3 regions of the Paenibacillus sp. JT31N17 genome follow, and region 2 is predicted to be linked to each of the others. Evidence: riboswitches for the same ligand, from Rfam matches in the RefSeq annotation. Region 2 holds a riboswitch; each other region holds the start of a gene.
What was found. Region 2 has a riboswitch for cyclic di-GMP ahead of AC0YOB_RS21560 (hypothetical protein). Riboswitches for the same ligand answer to the same signal wherever they lie in the genome.

Region 1 (7,250 bases), on a different contig from region 2:
CGGACCCGAGAGGCACGATCGGAGACTATGTGTGGCTGGACGATAATGAAGACGGCGCTCAGAACGACAGCGAGTCCGGACTTAACGGCGTTATCGTGAAGCTGTACAAAGATATTGCCGGACCGGCAATTGCCGAGGCGGTGACCCATGAGAATGCCGGCAAAGACGGCTACTATCTGTTCACCGGACTCCCGGAGGATACCTACTATGTCCAGTTCATTTACGAAGGACAGTATGGAATGACTTCTCCTGAAGCGGCAGTGCCTGCTGAAGACTCGAACAGCACGGATGTGAGCGGATTTACGGATGAAATCGTAATCGGACCTTCTAAGTGGGATGATCCGACCATCGATTTGGGATTGGTGCCGCGAGGTGAAATCGGAAATTATGTATGGGATGACCGCAACCGCGACGGCATACAAAATGAAGACGAGCTTCAAGGAATCAACGGAATCGAAGTTCGGCTTTATAAGGACTCTCCCGCTGGAGCTCCTGTTGCCGCAACAACCACGGCTGACGATTCCACAGGTAAGCCGGGCTATTATCTGTTCGATAATCTGCTGCAAGGCAATTATTTTGTGCAGTTCATTGTTCCAACAGATTATGTGAAGACCGCTGCGGGACAAGGAGCGGATCCGGATCTGGATTCTAACGCAACGGACAAAAACGGAATTACATCTGTTATTGAAATTGGCGAAATTCCGGGTTGGGTGGATCACAGTATTGATCTGGGCCTGATCGCAATGAAAGGCGCTATCGGCGATTATGTATGGCTGGACAAGAATCAGGACGGCATACAAAACGATGATGAATCCGGCGTCAACGGAGTAACCGTGAAGTTGTACGATGACCGGAATGGAACGGAAATCGCCACAGCGGTGACGAAGGATAATGGCGGCCAGCCAGGCTACTACCTGTTCAGCAGCCTGAAAGAAGGCAGGTACTACGTTAAATTCTTCTACAGTGGACAGTATGAAACAACCAAACCGGTGGTTGGATCGCCCGAGGCGGATTCCAACAGCACGGACGGCAACGGCTTTACCGATGAGATTGTAATCGGACCTTCCAATTGGGTGGATCCGACGATCGATCTGGGATTGGTTCCACGGGGCGTGATCGGAAACTATGTATGGCTGGACCGAAACCGGAACGGTATACAAGACGAGAATGAGCTTCAGGGAATCAACGGACTCGAAGTCCAGTTGTTCAAAGATGATGTGTCAGGAACCCCTGTCGCCGCTACAACAACTGCAGCGGATCCGACAGGCAGAGCGGGTTATTATTTGTTCGACGGATTGCTGCCAGGCGACTATTTAGTCAAGTTCATTGTGCCTGCCGACTATATGAGGACCGTTCAGGAACAAGGAGCCGACGTCAAAGAGGATTCCAATGCAACCGATGAGAATGGTTTTACAGCTAAAATTCAAATCGGCGAAACTCCCGGCTGGGAGGATCTCGGCATTGACTTGGGTCTTGTTGCCAAAGGCGTCATTGGCAACTACGTATGGCTGGACAGCAGCGGGAATGGCATGCAGGATGAAGCTGATGACGACGGTATTAACAACGTGAAGGTCAAGCTTTATAACAAAGACATGCAATTGCTTGCAGAGACTTTGACTGCAGATGATGCTGCAGGGAAACCGGGTTATTATCGGTTTGACAATCTGGTCGGAGGCCAATATTTTGTTCAATTCGAAGCTCCTGAGGGCTATGAATTGACAACTCCGGAAGCAGTGGGAATAGCGGCTGATAAAGACTCCAATAAGCTGACTGACGGTACTACAGCAGTCATCACGATTGGTGAAGACGCCCCGCGGGGATGGGAAGATCTCACGATCGATTTGGGATTAATGTATCCTTATTATCCGTACTTCCCTCCACTTGATCCGGAGGATCCGACAACACCTGACGATCCGGAGGATCCGGCAAATCCGGCAAATCCGGCAAATCCGGGAATGCCGCCGGTTGATCCGGGAGCACCGGGCGAACCAGGTTCGCCAGTCAATCCGGGTAACCCGGGTACACCATCGAATCCAGGTGAGCCGACTGATCCAGGCGCAGAACCTGGCAGCGATACACAAGTACCGCAGCAGGAAACAACCGTACAGGACAAACCGATTAAAGGGACGGTTAAAGTACCAGAAGGCGGCAATGTTGCAATCGGTACCCAACCGGAACATGGTACATTGACGGTTGATCCGGATGGTAAATGGATGTATACACCTGAACCGGGCTATACGGGCGAGGATCATTTCTCTATCATCGTAATTGACAAGGACGGCAACGAAGAAGAAGTCCTGTTCGATGTAAATGTGGATGAGATTCCTTTGGGCGGTATAGAACCCGGTAATGACGATCCAGGCAGCAGCACACCTGGCAAGACGCTCCCCAAAACAGGGGAAAGCAGTTCTTTGCCGCTTCAACTTGCAGGACTGTGCCTGGTCATTCTCGGAATTGTTTTGCTGAGATTGCGCCGGAAGCATCTCCAGAAATAAGATCATTTTTAGTAAAAATCCATCAGGAGCTGTTCCTCCGCATTATCATATGAGGAGGCGCGGCTCCTCATATGATAATGGTGAGATGCACAATAGGTGAGGCATTTGTCATGAAATAAAGGATTGCATATCCAGACCACTTAATACCGAACTGCCCGTTAAAATGCAAAAAAGAGACTTTACAGGAGGGGGGATCCTGTAATAGTCTCTTTTTTGCGCTATTTGCTGTCTTAAGCTGCTTTTGCTTAATGACAGATGCTATCAAGCGATCAGATTAATGCTTAATAGAATTTAGCTGCTGCGTATTTGCCGGCTTCTTTGAACATTGAACTGCTGCTTGTGCTGGTTTTGCCCAAACCGGAATCAACCGTTGTATCAATATTGCTCCATTTCCCGTTAATCATTACCTGGTTCCAGGCATGGTAGCCTTTCACATAATCGGTTGTTCCCATAACCAGCTTTGTAGGGATGCCGGCGCTGCGAGCCATGACTGCAAACAGGGAGGAGTAATCATAACAGATGCCTTTGCCTGATTTCAACGTTCTGTTCGCATCGGGAATATAGTCCGTTGTTACAGATGTGCTCAATTTGGAATCATATTTGATGGTTTTAACGATATAATCGTGAATCGCTTTGACTTTGTCTTCAACTTTCGTTTTGTTTTTCGTCAATTCCTTGGCTTTGGCGACAGCAGTCGGAGAGCTTTTCCAATTGATATTTTGCACGGAACCGAGAAATACACTGCTGTCATCGCTCAAGTTCAGGTTAACTGATTCCGTACCGATTTTTTTGTATTTGGTGCCGGTAACATTTTGCATAAGAGAGATAGTATAAGCACCATCACCAAGCTGCAGGGGGAAGTATTCCATCGTACCTGTGGCAGGCAATTTGTATGTATAAGTGACTCCGTTTTTGGTTATTAACAGCACAATAGGTGTTTTTGCGGCAGGTTTAAATGCAGCTCCGATAACTCCATTGTCCAATTGCTTCGTATCGAGCCAAGTCGGGGAGTCCGTACCGGATGCAGCTACAGTCGTGGAGAGGGGAAGGGACAAAATGATTACGGTCGCGAGAACAAGAAAAAAAGATTTCATGAAATAAGACTCCTTTCGGTAGCTGGCTGCCATCCAAGCGGGAAGGCCCTTTAGCTTTGCGTCCCTGTCTTTCGACAAGTTTGCCATTTATCGTTGAGTGTTTATTGTTTTTAGAAAACAAAAAAAGACAAACTTTCGGTAGCTGGCTGCCATCCAATAATGGGAAGGCCCTCTAGCTTTGCGTCGCTGCCTTTCGACAGGTTTGCCGTTATCGTGACTTATCTTGACATTTACTATACCAATATTTGATAGAATATACAACTATTTTTAAGTGATAATAGATTACATTTTCGCCTGGACAATCAGACGATGGGTCGGATTAATCAGCGGATCGCATGTGATAAGCGTGAGCACCCTGTCGGTGTCATTGCCATTCAATACGGACAGGTCAGTTGGCTTGACGACCGATATTTTGAATACGGTATATTCCATAACCTTGTCTTTGACCCGTATCGTAATTTTGTCGCCCATCTTCACTTCACCCAGCCTATTGAACAATCGGCCTTTCGTATGAGCCCGGTGTGCAGCCAGGGCAGCATTGCCAATATCTCCAAGTGCGGCTGTTTCTGTCAGATGGACAGCGGCGTACTTCATGTTTTGCGTTGTGGCGCCTTCCAGAACAGGAAGCTTCACATCGAGGCTGCCGATTTCAATAACAGCGATTCCTTGAGTATCTTCCTTGCTCTGATCGTCGCTGACAGCCTCAGGTAAGGCAGCGTCTGCTTCATTAGAAAACAGGTCGGATAGTCGCTGGTAACTCTCTGCAAGCAGGCGATCGGATTTCTCAGCCGCGGAGGCGAAGGTATTATGATCCATGCGATCAAGCAGACGCCGCTGCTTCTGATCATAATGCCATTCTTTTGCAAAAGGCAGCGCAATCAGCACAAATCCAGTGATGATCAGCAAAAAAGAAAGCAGTTTCTTCATGTTGGCAGGCCCTCCTGTAAGGCCATTATACCAGATAGGAACTGTACAAAATCTGAACAACATGTGGAATGTAACGTCCTCATGGCTATTCTGGGCAGCACGCCAGCTGCAGTGTAAGGTCAAAAATAGTCAAAGTCAGAGAAAGTCAAAGAAAGACTGAGAAAAATAACGAGGGGACTGCCGGATTTCCTTAAATTCACGGAAAATGATTTTTATTGTTGTTTTATCGGGTTTGAGGAAAGCAGACAGCAACCTTATAATAAAAAGTGTAAGCATCACATTATAAGAAATTGGAGGAGATGTACATGTTGGATTTAGTTCCGTTTCGGAAAAGAAATGAAGATGTCAGCCGCAGCTTGATGAAATCATTCCATGATATCTTCAATGAAGATTTCTTTGCGCCGATGAGAAGCAATACCCATCCATTCCGCACGGATATTCACGAACGCGAGGATGCTTTTCTGATTGAGTCCGAGCTTCCCGGATTCAGTAAAGCTGATATCGATATCAGCTACAGCAATCATTATTTGACGATTAAGGCTTCGCGCAACCAGGAACAGAATGTGGATGGGGAAGATCATCAGGTTATCCGGCGTGAACGTTATTATGGCGAATTTGTCCGCCGGTTCTATGTAGAAAATATTAAGGATGACCAAATATCGGCGCGCTTCGAGAACGGTATTCTGAAGCTGGAAATACCCAAGAAGGAAAAAGCGCAATCCGTTAAGAAACGCATTGAAATTCAATAAGATTTGTCTCTTTGGCTGAAGGTCTGATGAAATAATCGCTGTAATCGGGGAACACGGCCAAGGGTACAAGGGCAAACCACAACAAAACAGGCAGCTGGCGGAATACCCGCTGGCGGCCTGTTTTGTCATAAACACATCTATAATGGATGATGCACGTCTAATCCGCCGAAGGAGAATGGCCTGATCTGTCAAGCCCATCCAATGCCTGCTCCAGCGCATAATTGATAAGGTTGGTTTTGAAGCCTTTGCCTTTATCTTGCGATATCGTTTTGACCCGTTCCAGCAGATCCTTGCGGATATAAAATTCGGCTTTGGAGTGGGTTTCCTTGCGCAGCTTCTTATCCAGCTTGACCTGCGGCACCAGTTCCTCCACTTTAACAGCTGGAGTTGGCGGAGCTTCCTGACCGGGAGGATCGGCTGGCGATTTCCGGGCTTGCTTGGCTGCAGCCGGCTTCTTTCTGGTGCGCAGCGTTTTTTCGGCTTTTTCTACCATGGATTCCGGTGCAGCGGAGGACGGCTTGTCAGTAGGTTCTTCAAAGTTTACGAGCAGTTCTTTTTTTCTTGGCGGCATATTCGAACACCTCCTTGGCCAAAGTATAATAGGCTTCCGCAGCGGGATTGGAGCGGTCAGTCCATACAAGCGGCGAGCCCTCATAGGCTGCGGCGTTGGCAAAGCTGATCGACCGCGGAATCATGGTTTCGAACAGCCGGATATCCTTCTTGCTGCAGAACTCACGGGCATGGCCCACCAATTCCTGATGCAATTTGGACCGCCCGTCGACCATCATCGCAATGATGCCGGTAATCCGCGGCGAAGGTTCCTCCTTGGAGCCGAATGCTTCGATAGTCTGGATTACGCGCTGAAGCCCCTTGACGGAGAAGGCTTCCGGAACAAAAGGGATCAGCACATCAGTAGCGGCTTTCAATGCATTGCCGGCTATCAAGCCAAGTGAAGGCGGGCAATCAATAAATATGTAATCATAATCCGACTTGATCTGATCGACCTCTTTTTTTAGCAGCAGAAAAGGAGAGGGGTACGATTCCAGTTGGGATAAAATATGAAATTCCAGCATGTTGAACTTGTCGGATGCCGGAGCCAAATCAAGATTGGGTTTAATGGATATAAGGATATCCTTGATTGATTTGGCGCCAGTGAATACATCATACATGGTAAGTTCGGACTTATCGGGATCGCTGCCAAAAACAACGGCTGCATTGCCCTGGGCATCGGTATCTATAATCAGCGTCTTTTTGTCCGGGAACAGGGAGGAAGCCGCTGCGGCCAAATGAGTCACAAGACTTGTTTTGCCCACACCGCCTTTGTTCATACATACCGCGAATATTTTAGCCATGCTAAAATCAGCACCTGCCTATCCAATTGGTATTTATTACATTATATCAGAAAAGTGATCGACAAGTCTGCTGACGACAGCGGGAAGCTCCATTTCCTTGCGGACAGCAAGACAAATAAACCGGTGATTGATATAATTCGGCAGACCCTTCATCACCAGTTCTCCCCGTTCGACCTCTTTAAGCACACTTCTTTGCGGCAGAATGCCGATTCCAATCCCGCAGCGCACGCCTTCCTTGATAGGCTCAATCGCGCCAAGCTCCATGCTGACGGCAAGCTTCATCCCATTCTCGGCTGCCCATTCATCTGCAAGCCTGCGCGAGGTGGAGCCCGGTTCATGAACCAGGAAGGGAAGCCCGTGCAAATCATGAATCGTTATCTCTTCCTTGGCTGCCAAGGGATGCTGAGGGTGAAGAATCAGCTTGAGCATATCGGCCATCAACGGCCGCAGCTCGATCTGATCGTCCTCCATCGGAGTATGAGAAACAATACCCAGATCCAGCTCGAAGTTCTTCACCAGATCCACAATGAGATCGGCTTTTTTGACGGTCAGCTGCAGCGAGACATCGGGATAGTTCTGGCTGAAGCTGGACAATAACGGCGGAAGCAGGTAAGTGGCCGGCGTGTAGCTGGA
Region 2 (7,250 bases):
CGGCAGCGTGCTCGTTCTGCTGCTGGCTCTGTTTTATGAAAGAGGCATGAGAAATTCCATCACGACGGTGAAAACAACGGCAGGCATCTTCCATCAGGACCGTTATGCCCCGCTCATTCAGGCGGCCGTATGCCTTGGCGTGTCCATTACGCTCGTCCAGACGATCGGGATAGCCGGCGTGTTTATCGGGTCGCTCATCAGCAGCTTGGCCGTTCCCTTCTGGACGACTCCTTATTTTGTCTACCGGAATGTATTCCAGCGGCCCTTGACGGATTATTTCAAGACCTATTTCATCTATACATTGGCAGGCGCGGGTGCTTATGCCCTTGCCAGCGCAGTATGCCATTTCATTCCCGCGAACGGCTTTGCAGAGCTGATAGGGAAAGGCATTGCGGGCTTTTTCACCGTGAATGTTCTTTATATCGCACTGTTTCACCGTACGGAAGAGTTTGGCTATCTGCTCGGAATCAGCCGGAGCATCATCCGCAGGCTGGCGATGAGCCGCAAGGTCAATCACAATATGGAGGGATAATCCTTATGGCGATATTGGTTACCGGCGGGGCCGGATATATTGGAACCCATACCTGCGTCGAGCTGCTGGAGGCCGGATATGACATCATTGTGGTGGATAATTTCGCCAACAGCAGCCCGGAGGCGCTCAATCGGGTAAAGGAAATCACAGGGAAATCCTTTCGGTTCTATCAATTGGACGTAAGAGACCGCAGCGCTCTTGAGGCCGTTTTTGCAAGAAATCAAATCGATGCCGCCATCCATTTTGCCGGTCTCAAGGCGGTCGGCGAGTCGGTTCGTTCACCGCTTTGGTATTATGAGATGAATATGAACAGCACGCTGGCGCTGTGCGAGATCATGAGCAAATATGGCGTGCACAAGCTTGTGTTCAGCTCTTCTGCCACCGTGTACGGGGCATCCGGGGATATGCCGGTGTCCGAGAATTCGCCCATTGGCGCATCCAGCCCCTATGGCCGCACCAAACAAATGATTGAGCAGATATTGCAGGATCTGGCGGCATCCAATCCCGAATGGGGAATCAGCATTCTCCGCTATTTCAATCCTGCCGGCGCCCATAAGAGCGGGAGAATCGGTGAGAATCCCTCGGGCACGCCTAACAATCTGATGCCTTATTTGTCGCAGGTGGCTGCCGGGAGGCTGGAAGAGCTGAGCATATATGGAAGCGACTATCCTACCCCTGACGGCACGGGAATCAGGGATTACATCCATGTTGTAGATCTGGCGCTTGGGCATATCAGAGCCCTTGGACGCATTCTGGATTCATCGGGTCTGAATATTTACAACCTGGGAACCGGGCGAGGTTCAAGCGTTCTGGAGATGATAGCGGCCTTCGAGAAAGCGACGGGGATTCATGTGCCGTACCGCTTCGCTGCCCGCAGGCCGGGGGATATTGCGGTCAGCTGCGCGGACATCCGGAAGGCCAGACAAGAGCTTGGATGGACTGCAGACCGTTGTATCGAGGAGATGTGCGAGGATACTTGGCGATGGCAGGCGAATAATCCCGAAGGCTACGATATCCATGAGAATCGGTTCATGACTGCTTTACTAAAAATGTGAATTATTCGACAAAATTAGTTGAAAAAATCAAAATTCGATCGCACGAAGCGACAGCATCAGCGGAAAGGCTTGATTATAATGGTGAATATAGAAAACGATTACATTTAAATAGGAGACGAAGAAGTGCGTTTTTACCTGGGCACCTTAAACGCATGGAGTCAGTGGTGCAACCGGCCGAATTCGGAGCGGAGGAAATGGTTATGGCGCTTGCAGAACGGATTCGCAAGGATAATTTGGACAAAGAGTGGGTTGAATTGATTATGATCGCACGGGCAATGGGGCTTGACCGGGAAGTCATCCGGGGTGTTCTGAGCGCCCTCCCGAAACTGGAAAACGGCACATTACCCATGGAAGAAAATACATCTACATAGTGCCTAATCCTTGTGGAGCCTCCATTTGTTGAATTCCAGAAATTCTTTAAACTGTTCCTTGCTCACGCCTGATGCCATGGCTTCGCGTACGAGGTCTTCCCATTCCCGGTCAAGCTGCCTTGCTTCGTCATCGGACTTCTGGACGTGAAGCAGTTCTTCTACGGAAATACCCAGTACGGTTCCGACTTTCTCGAGAAATTGAATGGAGGGATTTTGCTGAATCCCACGTTCAATGGAACTTAAGTAGGACTTGGCCACGCCCGCCCGCTCAGAGAGCTCGGTTAAAGAGAGCGCCTTTCTTTTGCGCAGCAGTTGTATGCGTTCTCCAATCATTATACGTATCCTCCAATGTTATAGCTTGCTGAACCTTATTATATCGGATTCTTCTTCATTAAGAAAGAATCTGTTGCTTATAACGAACAGTTGCGGAAAAGTGAACAGCGGTTTTATTGCGCTGAAGACTTTTCCGCTTTTTTTTTGAAATATATGAAAGTATAAATCCCGATTATACTTTGCTTATATTTCTGAGGGAAGAAACCAGGGTTTTGCCGCCAAAGGACGGCGATAGCCGTTTCTTTTCATGCATGGCCGCATGAATCTGCCTGTTTCCTCATCCTCTACGGCAGCTATACAATGGCTTCCTTCTGATTATCAAGCAGATGGCCGAATACTCCGTCCCGATCAGACGCAAGCTGCATGAAGCCTCCGCGCTGCACCACTTTCCCCTGATCAATGACAATGACCTGATCCGCGTGACGGATTGTGGATAAACGATGGGCGACCACAATAATGGTCATAGTTCCTTTCAACCGCTCCAGCGCCTCCTGGATTTTCTTCTCGTTCTCGGTATCCAGCGCGCTTGTCGCCTCGTCCAGCACGAGCACGGCCGGTTTGCTGATGATGGCCCGCGCCAGCACAAGCCGCTGCCTTTCGCCTCCGGACAGCCGGATGCCCCTGTCGCCAATGAGCGTTTCCAGCCCCAGAGGCAGCGCACGGACAAATTCAGCGGACGAGGCGAAGTCCAGCGCTTCCCACAGCTGATCCTCGCTGGCATCGGGCCTGATCATCAGCAGGTTTTCCCTGATGCTGGCATTGTACAGAAAGGGGTCCTGCGCCACATAGCCGATGGACCGCCGGTAGGCAAACAGATTCGCGTTGGTAATGGGTTCTCCGTCGATGAGAATCCGGCCCGATTCAGGCTGCATCAGGCCCATCAGCAGATCGATCAACGTGCTTTTTCCCGCGCCGGAACGTCCGACAAAGGCTGTCATCCGGTTAGCGGGAATGAACAGATTAATTGCCTGAAGCGTATGCGCAGCCTCCTGCCGGTGGTAGCGGAAATACACATTGTCACAGGTAAGCCCATGCTCCAGACGAAGCGGGGCCGGACTCAGGCCGGCAGGACCCGCCTCGTGCTGCTCCACCGCTTCCGCGCATTCCTTCTGGAGGCTGATGAGCGCTTTGAAGGCGGGGACCGTTGCCGCCAGCTGCTCCAGATTGGATTGAATGCCTGTGAATCTCGGCCACAGCCTGGCGAAGATCAGGATAACCAGCAGAAGCTGGGGACCCTGCGTATGAAAGAACTGGAATGAGATAAACACGAAGCCCGCGATCAATAGAGCAGAGGATATTTTGTAAACCAGCTGCGAATTCATTCTGAGCCGGATATACTCCATCTGCTCATGCATCATCCCCTGGGTAAGCGAATGAAGCCAGCCCAGGCGGGATTCCTCGAGGTTGTTGCTCTTGATGTCCTTGATACCGTTCAACTGATCGGTAATGCCGGCAAGGTAGCTTTGCGAGAGCTCCGAGGTTTGACTGCCGAGCACCTTCGCCTGATGAATATATTGGCGCGAGAACAGCGCAAGAACCGTTCCGCAGCCCAGTACGAATAAAGTCATGGCCGGCGAGAGCCAGAAGGCGAACACAATCTGGATAAGCGTAAACAGGAAGGAGGTCACGAGCTGGAGAAACAGGTTGATTCCGCTAATGACGCGCGCAAGCTCGATCGTTAACAGATTAATGAGATCCGACTTCCTCTTCTGGAGGAAAAAGGACCACCTGGACGCGAGCAGTGTGCTGTAGGTTTCAAAGCGCAGCTTGCGGCTGAAGATCTGCTGGATCTCCACATTGCGGATCGTTATTTTACGCTGAATGAGATTTTGACCGAACACGATCAATACATAAAGAGACAAAATCAGGGTCAGCGCCAACGTCTGTGGCATTGCCCGCAGCTCTTCGAGAATTTTGAAATCGTAGCCGCTTGCCTGCTGTACGCTCAAAATCCCACTCATGCTGATCATGGGGATCAGCAGCAGAATGCCGAGACTTTCAAGGAGACTGCTGAATACCATACCAAGCAGATTGATTGTGAGGGCAGCTCCGGAATAAGCGTATAGACGCTTCATGTAATGCAGGATGGGGTTCATCAAACTCGCTCCTAAAGTGAGACCTCTCGCCACCATTCCTATGAACGGCGGCAGCCGGTTTTTCCCGGCCTTATAGCCTGTATCAGTTTCACGTAGATAAATGTCTATAAGGTCTATGCGAAGAAACTAACTTAGCCGCCAGTGGATGGCGTCAGCCGTTTCTTCCCGGCCTTATAGCCTGTATCAGTTTCACGTAGATAAATGTCTATAAGGTCTATGCGAAGAAACTAACCTAGCCGCCAGAGGACGGCATCAGCCGTTTCTTCCCGCCTTATAGCCTGTATCAGGTTCACGTAGATAAATGTCTATAAGGTCTATGCGAAGAAACTAACTTAGCCGCCAGTGGACGGCGTCAGCCGTTTCTTCCTGCCTTCGCAAATTTCTGCACAACGATAAACCGGTTCATAACTTCCGCGCCGGTAATATAGACGGGGCCGCTGCGCAGCCAGGCATGGGCAATGAGCTGCCCGGTCTTGTCTTTGGCAGTTCCCATGTAAAGGGTGCTGTCGATTCTGCGGCGCTCCAGCATTTTCATGCCCGCGATGGCGCGCACCAGACATTTGCTCTCCCATGGCGTATGCCGGCTAACGGTATTGATTGCATGCGCGACCTGTCTGATTGCAGGCATACAGGGCGGGTCATAGTCCAGGGAGGTTTCCCGGGTCTGCTCTCCCAGCTTCGGGGCGATGGCGGCGAATGGCCGGAACAGCTGGCATCGTGCCCAGCCCAGCAGCAGACATGCCTCGACGAACATGAGCAGCGTCCTTCTGTCCGTATGAAGCAGCTTGCGGAGAATTCTGAAGATTTTCATATGAGGTCCCTACTTTTTAAATGAAAATTAGGATGCAGACAGATGTTCATCCGCTTGGGCGTACAGGATCAGTTCATGCTCGAGCAGATGGTTCAGAAACAGCAAAACATCGCGTTCGCATTCGCTGCTGTCAACCTCGTATTCAGCCGTCAACGTTTCAACGATCCGGACAACGGGACTGCCTGCGCCGATCAACTCCCACATTCTCCCGCCGGTCTCTCCCAAATTATAATATTTGCCATTGCGGACGCTCAGCATGACCTTCTCGCCATCCATGTCGCTCACGATATTGCCGGGGTATTGCGAGACAGTTCCGGTCGGCTGTACAACGCTTGGGTTCATGATGCTTCCTCCTTTTGAATGGTTTCGAGCAGAAGCGAACTGAGCAAGTGCGCGGTGAATCCGGAGGCGGGACGGCCGATCCGGTATACCGGAAGCCGGTTGATGAACCGGACAAGCATGCCGAAATGCCATTCCATGAGGCCCATCTTCTCCATTAACGAGCGGCGGAAGGTGTGGCGCAGCAGGGTATGGAACCGTTCAAGCCCGTCAACCGGCTGAATCCCGGTATCGGTTTCACCCGGCACCAGCTCGAATACGCCGCCAAGCGGCAGGGGAGAAGGGTGAAACCCGGAGCGGACCGGCACCGCAAATTTAAGCTCACGGTCAAATAGCGGCTTGCAATCTGTATGATGAATGCCGAGTTCGTCGATACTGTTCTGCCACAGCTTCTGCTGCGGGTAGGAAGAAAGCACGATTGGCATATGATCTTCATTGAGAATAACGGGAATGACGTCATCGCTCAGCAGCCGGCAGCCGCGGTCCAGCAAAACGGAAGCGAGAGTGGATTTTCCGGCACCGGAATGTCCCACAATGGCATAGGCTTTCCCGTCGATAGCGACAGCGCTGCCGTGCAGGGGAAGAATTCCTCTTTGCAGAAGCAGCACACCCATACAGGTGCCCAATACATAAAGCCTGATTTTGTCCGGATCCGATTCAGGGAAAGGGGAAACGGCAATAGAACAGCCATCCTCGATACGGAAAATGGCCACATCCGGCACCTGGAACATGACTGCGCTTCCACGAACGACCCAGATTTCATCCAGAGCTGCTTCTGCGTTCCATAGCGGCAGTAAATCCGCAACGCTAATGGTAGCGGGAGCCTGCTGCTGCAGATTTTCCCCGGTTGACCCGCAGGCTTCGGTCAGCTCCGGAAGCGGAATGGCGCTTTGAATGACGCAGCCAAAAGCGTGATAGTAAGCAAGAGCGGTCGTTTCGATCATCATTTTCACTCCAGTTGATCCGATTCATAATTCAGTCCATAGCATGCGGATGCGTGAGCGCCCGCAAACGGTTGACAGCCGCCTATATACACTCTGGTACATAAGCGGCCATCAATGAAGATTAGCTGTAGTGAATGTTTTCTGTGGGATCCGGTTGAACAGCATCAGGCAGATGAACGCCTGGTCCTGCCATAGTCATTTTGTAGTCAAGAACTTCCAATGATGGCGCTTGCCATTGTTTTTTGGCTTCGTTTTGCATAGTATCACCTCCTCTCAAGTCTGTTTTTTGATAAAGCGGTAGAAGATCAGGCCTCTCATCAGAATCCGGTAGTTGAAATCAAACGCAAGCTCCGGCCGGGGCTCGGTGCCGATCTTGCCCAATGAATCAGCCAGCTGCTCCGTATTCAAAAATTCTGCAGCCGCAGGGTCTGCTATAAGCTGATGCAGCTCGCTTATAAAAGCATCCCATGATTCGGCCATCCGGTGCACGCCGTCGGCACCCTGAACGCCGCGGGTGCGATGGTTCAGCCGGACGTTGTCGGGCAAATAACCTTCGGTGGCCCGGCGGATCAAGGCGCGGTCTACGCCGTTTTGGACGAATTGATCGTCAGGGACGGAGAGGCAGAAGCGGATGACGCGCAGATCATTCGTCGGGTCGCGGTCCCACATCAGATATTTGAGCGACAGCTTGGTGCCGATCGTACCGTTAATGTTCCAGAAATAGAGCTGCTTGAACTGGTCCTCTCGGATGGCGTAGGCGCTGTTCAGG
Region 3 (7,250 bases), on a different contig from region 2:
TCACATAGAAGGCATTCATTAACAGTCCCGGCACGATCAGTGCGAAAAGCGTGTTCTTCAGGTCGAGCAGCTGCGTGTAGACTAAGTATTGCGGCACCAGTCCGCCGTTAAGCAGCATAGTAAAGAACACGAAGAACGACCAGAACCTGCCGAGAGGCATCTCCTTTCGCGACAGCGGGTAGGCTAGAAGCGCCGTAATGATCAGTCCGGCAACGGTCCCGATCACCGTAATGGCGATCGTGATGCCGTAAGCGCGCAAAATGCGGTCGATTTCATGCCATAAGTACTGATAGGCAGCCATGCTGAAGGCCTCCGGAAAAAAGGAATATCCGTGGCGAAGAATCGACTGCTCGTCCGTAAAGGATGTGATGAGCAGTAAAATGAACGGAAGCAGGCATAAGGTCGATATGAAGAGCAGCACGATGTGCACGAACCATTGCCAGACAGAGTTATTCGTTTTCATGCGAGCCACCTTCTTAAAATAAAGCGTGATCTTTGTTAATTTTTCTGACGACGAAGTTAGCCGCCAGCACCAATACGAAACCGACAAGCGATTGATAGACGCCGGCTGCCGAGGACATGCCGACGTCGCCGAGTGTCATCAGGGAGCGGTAGACATACGTATCGATGACGTTGGTCGTCGATTGCAGAGCGCCCGCGTTCAGCGGCACCTGATAGAACAAGCCGAAGTCGGAATAGAAGATGCGGCCGATCTGCAGCAGCGTCATAATCGTAATCACCGGCACCAGCAGCGGAATTGTGATGCGCTTGATCTGCTGCCACTTACCGGCCCCATCGATCGTAGCCGCCTCGTAATACTCGGGATCGATGCCGATAATCGAGGCTAAGTAGATCACGCTCAAGGAGCCCGCGCTGATCCATAGATGAACAACGGTCAGAATATAAGGCCATACATGCGCCTCGCTGTACCAGGAGAAGTCCGGCAAGCCCAGCATCGGCAGGGCCGTTTTGTTCAGGAAGCCGGTATCCGCACTGAGCATCGCGAAGACGAGGTAGCCGACGATGACCATCGAGATCAGGTAGGGCAGCAGGATAACGGTCTGATAAAAGCGCGATAGCCACCTTTTCCTGACTTCATTGAGCAGAATCGCCATAAAGACCGGCACGATTAGGTTTAAACAGATGAAAGCGGCATTATATAGAATGGTATTTCGGGTAATCAGGAGCGCATCGGATGTCTTGAATAGATACTCGAAATTTTTGAACCCGATCCAGTTGCTGCCGAAGATGCCCTTGGTATAGTTGAAATCTTTAAACGCGATGATGACGCCGAACATCGGCAAATAATTGTTGATCAAAAGGTAGAGGATGCCCGGCAGCATCATAAGCCCTAACGCAACGTATCGCCGGAGATTTTTAGCCTTTTTACCGGCCACTAGCAGTTTCATTTCGATGTTCCCTTCTACATGACGAGATCGTCGGTAATGACGACAAAAGCAGAAGCAAAACCGGAAGTTTTCACAACTTAAAATAATTGCTTTGACCTTGTCTGTCTTGCTTAAATCCAAAAATCTTTGTCAAGCGCGCATTCATTTGAGTGTTTTTCATATAGATGAATTATAGATTCCCATCGTTTTTTATATTTCCAATAATATCCAATATTTTGCCGCTACACCTCCTTTTAACCCTCTCAATATGTACAATAATTTACAAACAAAATAATTAATCTTGTAAGCAAATGTATTATAATAGGGATGGCGATTTTTGTAAAGTTTTGTCGATTCCTTCATGCAATGGGAGGAGTCTCGCGGAGATTATGGTTTCTAATATATGCAGCTCAAAAATATACGAAATAAACCGATATAAGAAATTAAGAGTAAAGATACAAGTTATTATTGGGTTAATTTATGTTATAGAGGTTTTTTTAGTATTGGGTGTTTTGCTGATCAATTGTTGAGATAGGCGGAAACCTATAAAAAATTAGTTAAATTCATATGTAAAGGTAAGTTTTAGGAAATCGATATATGCTTAAAAATTCCTGGCGCGGCGGGCGTGGGGGAGCAATTTGAAAGATATTAAACGTAGAGAGGGGGTCATATATTTCGTTTCACATAAGAATTTTGCACGAATCTTGTTGAAATTTACCGAAATAGGTCGAAAAGACCATTCTATAATGTGGTATATAAGTATATATTAGTAAAGTAAATTAAAATTTCATGCGACAAAGGCAAACCCATCTGAAAAGGGGGGACGCAAAGCTATAGGGGCTAAGGTGGACGAGCTATTCCATGATGCCAGCCAGTTACCGAATATGATGGATATTTTTCCTTCGTATTCTCCTAATCTATTAGATTGGAGGTTTTTTGCGTACAAAAAATATTGTAGGATCCGATTTGAAAGGATCATTCGCCTATCTGTTCGGGTTGGTTGAACAGAAAAATAGCTAAACTATTCATTTAAGCTACAAAATTACATTAATGAGGAGATAAGTTAATGAAAACTATTAATGAAGTCACACCGGAAATTATTGCAATAGTGAAACAAACATTGAAGTTACAACGTGAGATTGATATGAACGAAGATCTAACTGCGGTAGGACTAGACTCTTTGGACTTCGTGACACTGGTAATTGATTTGGAAGATAGCACTGGAGTTAATTTTAATGATGGTGACGAACTACTCATTTCGGACTTTTCTACTGTCAAAAAGATAATCGATCAAGTGGAAACGAAATTATCTAAAATGGAGTAATGATTTGATTTGTAGTTTTAATGTTGATCTTATTCGGGTCTACACTGAATATATTTGGTCTCCATCATTGCGACAAAGAGGGTGAGATTTATGTATACAAGTTTTATAAAAGCGATTGAAGTTTCCGTTCCTGAGAACAAAGAATATAACGATCCAGAAAGTAGCGTAACCCAAAAAACAGGCATCTACTCCAAACATATCGCTGGTGATAATGAATACCCCTCGGACCTAGCATGTCAAGCCATACAAAAATTGTTTGATTCTAATGTATGTCACCCGTCAGAGATTGAGTTTCTATTGTACTGTACGGCAACACCTGATTATCTAATGCCATCAACATCCTGTTTAATTCAACATCGAGTAGGTCTACCAAATTCGTGTGGGGCTTTGGATATTAACCTTGCATGCTCAGGGTTCGTGTATACACTTTCCTTAGCCAAAGGATTGATTGAAAACGGAACGGCGAAAAATGTGTTGTTGGTCACCTCAGATACTAGCACCAAATTTGTAAATCCTAAAGACAAATCTATACGGCCCTTATTTGGAAATGGTGCAACGGCTACTTTACTATCCAGGAGTGAACTTGGGACTTCATCTATAGGAACCTTCACTTTTGGTACAGATGGTGGTGGTGTAGGCAAAGTAATCATTCCTGCAGGTGGGTTACGCGAACCCATTACTCCTGAAGCGCTAGTAGAACAAGTTGATAAATTGGGTAACACGCGTTCAAGAGCTGAACTTTATATGGATGGCTTCGATGTCTTTAATTTTGTATTAAAAGAAGTAAGACTAAGTATAAAAAGATTTCTCGAGCAAAACAAAGAGACTGTCCATGATTACGATTTCTTTGTCTTTCATCAAGCTAACGAATATGTGATAGACGCTCTCCGCGGTAAGCTAGAGATTCCTAAAGACAAGTTCTCTATACAGATTCGGGACTACGGAAATACGAACTCTTCAACTATTCCCATTGCCTTATACCACGAATTGAAAGCTGAAAGAATTAAACGTGGGGATAAACTGATGCTTGCCGGGTTTGGTGCGGGTCTGTCATGGGGAGTATGCTCTCTTACTTGGTAAATGAAAGGACTAATCTAAATCGAATAATATCCGAAATGCTCTCTATATAATGGACGTACTCATGATTATTGCGGAGGTGCACTAAATTGAATCTAGCCGATAGGTTGGACATTACGGATATAAAAGAGCTTCTTTTTGGTCAGGTTGAAGGATTGATTAATCAAGGTCAATTCTCTGCAGCTTTAAGTACTTTGTATGGTGGATTAAGAAACATACGTACACATTTATCAACAGAAGACTGGGAACGATTTATCATACAATATCGTGAACATTCAATACACCATTTCTTTCTACAGGAGCCACTAACACGTCGAGTGTTCGAAAAACCACGTGGCTATGCAGGTGACCCTGTCATGATGGACTTGATTTATGCTTATAATGACAAAACTTTGCTACCTTTCAAGGAGGGACAAGCAGATGTTTCGGAGGCTCTATACTACGAGTTAAACAGCATAAGCAATGCATGCAATGCTGTTCGTGAAAGAAGACGTATCCTCTCCAGAAAAATTAATCAAACATCAGAACGAATTAAGAATCCTTCTATTCTTGCGATCTCTTCTGGTCATTTAAGAGAAGTGCAAGATAGTGTTACGACTAATAACCAAAGTATTGGTAAGTTTGTGGCCATTGATCAAGATAAAGAATCCCTTTCTGTGACAGAAGAGCTGATAAAAGACTTTGGTGAAGCCATACATGCCTCTGTTCTTGACATTCTTAAAGATAGAGTGTCTCTTCCTAAGTTTGATTTGATATACACTGCTGGTCTATATGATTATCTGAAGGATAGCGTAGCAAAAAAATTAACTAGCAAGTTATTTGATTTACTAAACCCAAGAGGACGGTTGTTGATAGGTAATTATCTTCCGGACGTTGCTGATTGTGGCTATATGGAAGCTGTGATGGATTGGTGGCTTATTTATCGAACTAATGGACAAATGCAAGAGCTCGTAGAACTAATACCACAAGAAAGTATAAACGATGTCGATATCTTTGTGGAGCAAAACCAGGTAGTTATTTTTTTAGAAATTGAGAAAGTTTGAAGCGTTGAAAAAAAACCGATTGTAATTGCAAAAAAAAGTAAAAGTAAGGGTTTTCCGGATGCTACAGGCTTGGGGCCTATACGTAAGCTGGTCAGGCTTACCGGTGAGCTTCCGATATCGAGCAGGCTCTTCAAGAGATTTCTCAGCCGGCCTTCAAGCTCAAAATTGTGGCAGGTGAAAGCAGCCCGAAAGTATGCCAATTGATGCGTACCCAGATTATCAATCCGACCATCCATTGTGCTTGGACAGCTCTCGCCCGGTTGTTCGCTCATGCACTGGCTCCAATGGCAGACATTCTCGTGTTAGAGGTGGTATTAGCTTATATTCTGACCTATTTGGTAGAAGAGTAGGTTGTACAAAATAAACTTTGAGGATGAGTGATGATGATTAGCAAGAGAGTGGCGGTTATAACTGGAGGAACACGTGGTATAGGGAAGCATACAGCTTATAAGTTTGCGCAACAAGGTGACCAAGTCGTCATTGCAGGCCTTAATGAAGAGCGTGGACATGAAGTTGTTCAGTACATTAAGTCGAATGGTGGAGAAGCAATTTTTGTAAAAACAGATGTTTCGAAGTACGAGGAAGTGGAATCCTTGATCGAAACAGCTGTAGAAACGTTTGGCAGCCTTGACGTGATGTTTAATAACGCCGGGAAAGGCTTCCTAACACCATTATTAGAGTTCAATATGGATGAATACCACCAAACTATTAATGTGAATCAGCATGGCGTAGCTTATGGAACTGTTGCAGCCGGGAAGAAAATGGTGGAATTAAACACGAAGGGAATTATCATAAACAATTCATCTACATTTGGTTATTTGGCCAGTGTGGGTACCTTCCCTTATCACGCAAGCAAAGGTGCAATCAACATGATGACCAAAGCTGCCGCGCTTGAATACGCTCCTCACGGCATTAGGGTTGTTGGTGTGGCACCAGCCTACGTGGATACCGACATCATCAAGCCCTACAAAGATAGCGGCTTCTTAGAGTTACTCGAATCTAAGATGATGAGCAAGAAGCTGATCCAGCCAGAACAAATCGCTGATTCTGTATACATGATTTCATTAAATGAAGCCAGTGCTATTAATGGAAGTGTTGTTATGCTTGACGATGGATATGCCTCTTTCAAATAGGCAAATATATAGGAAATTTAATGTCCCAGTATCAATTATATGAAGAGGGTGATATTTTTGCATGCAAGTTATATGAGGGCCATTGAAATCTTTGTTCCAGTTAATCAAGAGCTGAATGATCCGGATAGTAATATAACCAAAAAAATAGGCATCTACTCTAGGCATATTGCAGCAGAAAATGAATATTCATCAGATCTAGCATGCCAAGCGATACAAAAGTTGTTTGACACCAATGTATGCGATCCATCAGAAATTGAATTTTTAATATATTGTACGACTACCCCTGATTATTTTTTCACGCCGGCCACAGCTTGTGCTGTTCAACATCGAATGGGGTTACCTAAAACATGCGGAGCTCTGGATATCAATCTTGCATGCTCAGGTTATGTTTATGGACTGTCTCTAGCAAAAGGACTAATTGAAAATGGAACCGTGAAAAATGTATTGTTGGTCACCGCAGATACGGTTAGTAAATTTGTAAACCCAAAAGACAATTCTACTCGTCCCCTACTTGGAGATGGTGCAACAGCTACCTTATTATCCAGAAGTGAACAGGCCACTTCATTAATGGGACCTTTTGTTTTCGGTACTGATGGTGGCGGTGCTGAAAGTTTAATCATTCCTGCTGGTGGAGTGCGTGAACCTATCACTCCTGACGCTTTAATTGAAGAGACAGATGAAAAAGGTAACGTACGTACAAGAGCTAATATTCATATGAATGGGTTCGAGGTCTTTAATTTTACATTGAAACTAGTAACACGAAGTATTGGAACATTTCTTGAACAAAATGATGAAAAAGTTAGTGATTATGATTTCTTTGTATTTCATCAAGCAAATGAATATATGATCACAACACTCCGTGACAGGCTGGAAATCCCGAAGGAAAAGTTCTCTATACAAATGAAGGACTATGGGAATACTTCATCTTCTTCTATTCCTATAGCGTTGTTTCATGAATTGCAGAATAACAGAATTAAACGTGGGGATAAACTTATGCTTGCCGGATTCGGTGCCGGTCTTTCATGGGCAGTGTGCTCTCTTAATTGGTAAATTGAAAGATAAACTGCTATTAATTTCATATGAAAGGAGTTTTTCCATGACGTTAGATTACGACTCTAGAAACGAGCATCAGCAACTTGGCTTGTCGGATCAACAGGTTCTAAATATGTACCGGGATATGGCTCTGGCTCGGAAAATTGATGAGCGGATGTGGCTTCTTAACCGTGCAGGGGAAATTCCTTTTCTCGTGTCCTGTCAGGGACATGAGGCTGCACAAGTAGGAGCA

Region 1: linked by a shared signal. The riboswitch ahead of AC0YOB_RS25860 (transglutaminase-like domain-containing protein) and the one ahead of AC0YOB_RS21560 (hypothetical protein) in region 2 are both predicted to bind cyclic di-GMP.
Region 3: linked by a shared signal. The riboswitch ahead of AC0YOB_RS25460 (acyl carrier protein) and the one ahead of AC0YOB_RS21560 (hypothetical protein) in region 2 are both predicted to bind cyclic di-GMP.

Annotation. Positions count from the first base shown of each region.
Region 1 covers NZ_JBWDNP010000010.1:71,654-78,903, forward strand. The annotation lists gene AC0YOB_RS25855 (SdrD B-like domain-containing protein) at 1-2,495, shown strand, start outside; gene AC0YOB_RS25860 (transglutaminase-like domain-containing protein) at 2,777-3,589, opposite strand; cyclic di-GMP riboswitch class I at 3,604-3,684, opposite strand; cyclic di-GMP riboswitch class I at 3,724-3,806, opposite strand; gene AC0YOB_RS25865 (class D sortase) at 3,872-4,516, opposite strand; gene AC0YOB_RS25870 (Hsp20/alpha crystallin family protein) at 4,822-5,265, shown strand; gene AC0YOB_RS25875 (hypothetical protein) at 5,423-5,836, opposite strand; gene AC0YOB_RS25880 (ParA family protein) at 5,799-6,617, opposite strand; gene AC0YOB_RS25885 (LysR family transcriptional regulator) at 6,654-7,250, opposite strand, start outside.
Region 2 covers NZ_JBWDNP010000006.1:444,109-451,358, reverse strand. The annotation lists gene AC0YOB_RS21570 (lipopolysaccharide biosynthesis protein) at 1-532, shown strand, start outside; gene galE (UDP-glucose 4-epimerase GalE) at 538-1,587, shown strand; cyclic di-GMP riboswitch class II at 1,690-1,772, shown strand; gene AC0YOB_RS21560 (hypothetical protein) at 1,752-1,958, shown strand; gene AC0YOB_RS21555 (helix-turn-helix domain-containing protein) at 1,962-2,291, opposite strand; gene AC0YOB_RS21550 (ABC transporter ATP-binding protein) at 2,585-4,387, opposite strand; gene AC0YOB_RS21545 (lasso peptide biosynthesis B2 protein) at 4,740-5,198, opposite strand; gene AC0YOB_RS21540 (lasso peptide biosynthesis PqqD family chaperone) at 5,226-5,540, opposite strand; gene AC0YOB_RS21535 (aldolase) at 5,537-6,481, opposite strand; gene AC0YOB_RS21530 (paeninodin family lasso peptide) at 6,603-6,740, opposite strand; gene AC0YOB_RS21525 (asparagine synthase-related protein) at 6,755-7,250, opposite strand, start outside.
Region 3 covers NZ_JBWDNP010000009.1:244,789-252,038, forward strand. The annotation lists gene AC0YOB_RS25450 (carbohydrate ABC transporter permease) at 1-463, opposite strand, end outside; gene AC0YOB_RS25455 (ABC transporter permease) at 477-1,409, opposite strand; cyclic di-GMP riboswitch class I at 2,178-2,271, shown strand; gene AC0YOB_RS25460 (acyl carrier protein) at 2,455-2,712, shown strand; gene AC0YOB_RS25465 (3-oxoacyl-ACP synthase III family protein) at 2,803-3,792, shown strand; gene AC0YOB_RS25470 (hypothetical protein) at 3,879-4,832, shown strand; gene AC0YOB_RS25475 (hypothetical protein) at 4,949-5,182, shown strand; gene AC0YOB_RS25480 (SDR family NAD(P)-dependent oxidoreductase) at 5,216-5,965, shown strand; gene AC0YOB_RS25485 (3-oxoacyl-ACP synthase III family protein) at 6,023-7,015, shown strand; gene AC0YOB_RS25490 (thiamine pyrophosphate-dependent dehydrogenase E1 component subunit alpha) at 7,062-7,250, shown strand, end outside.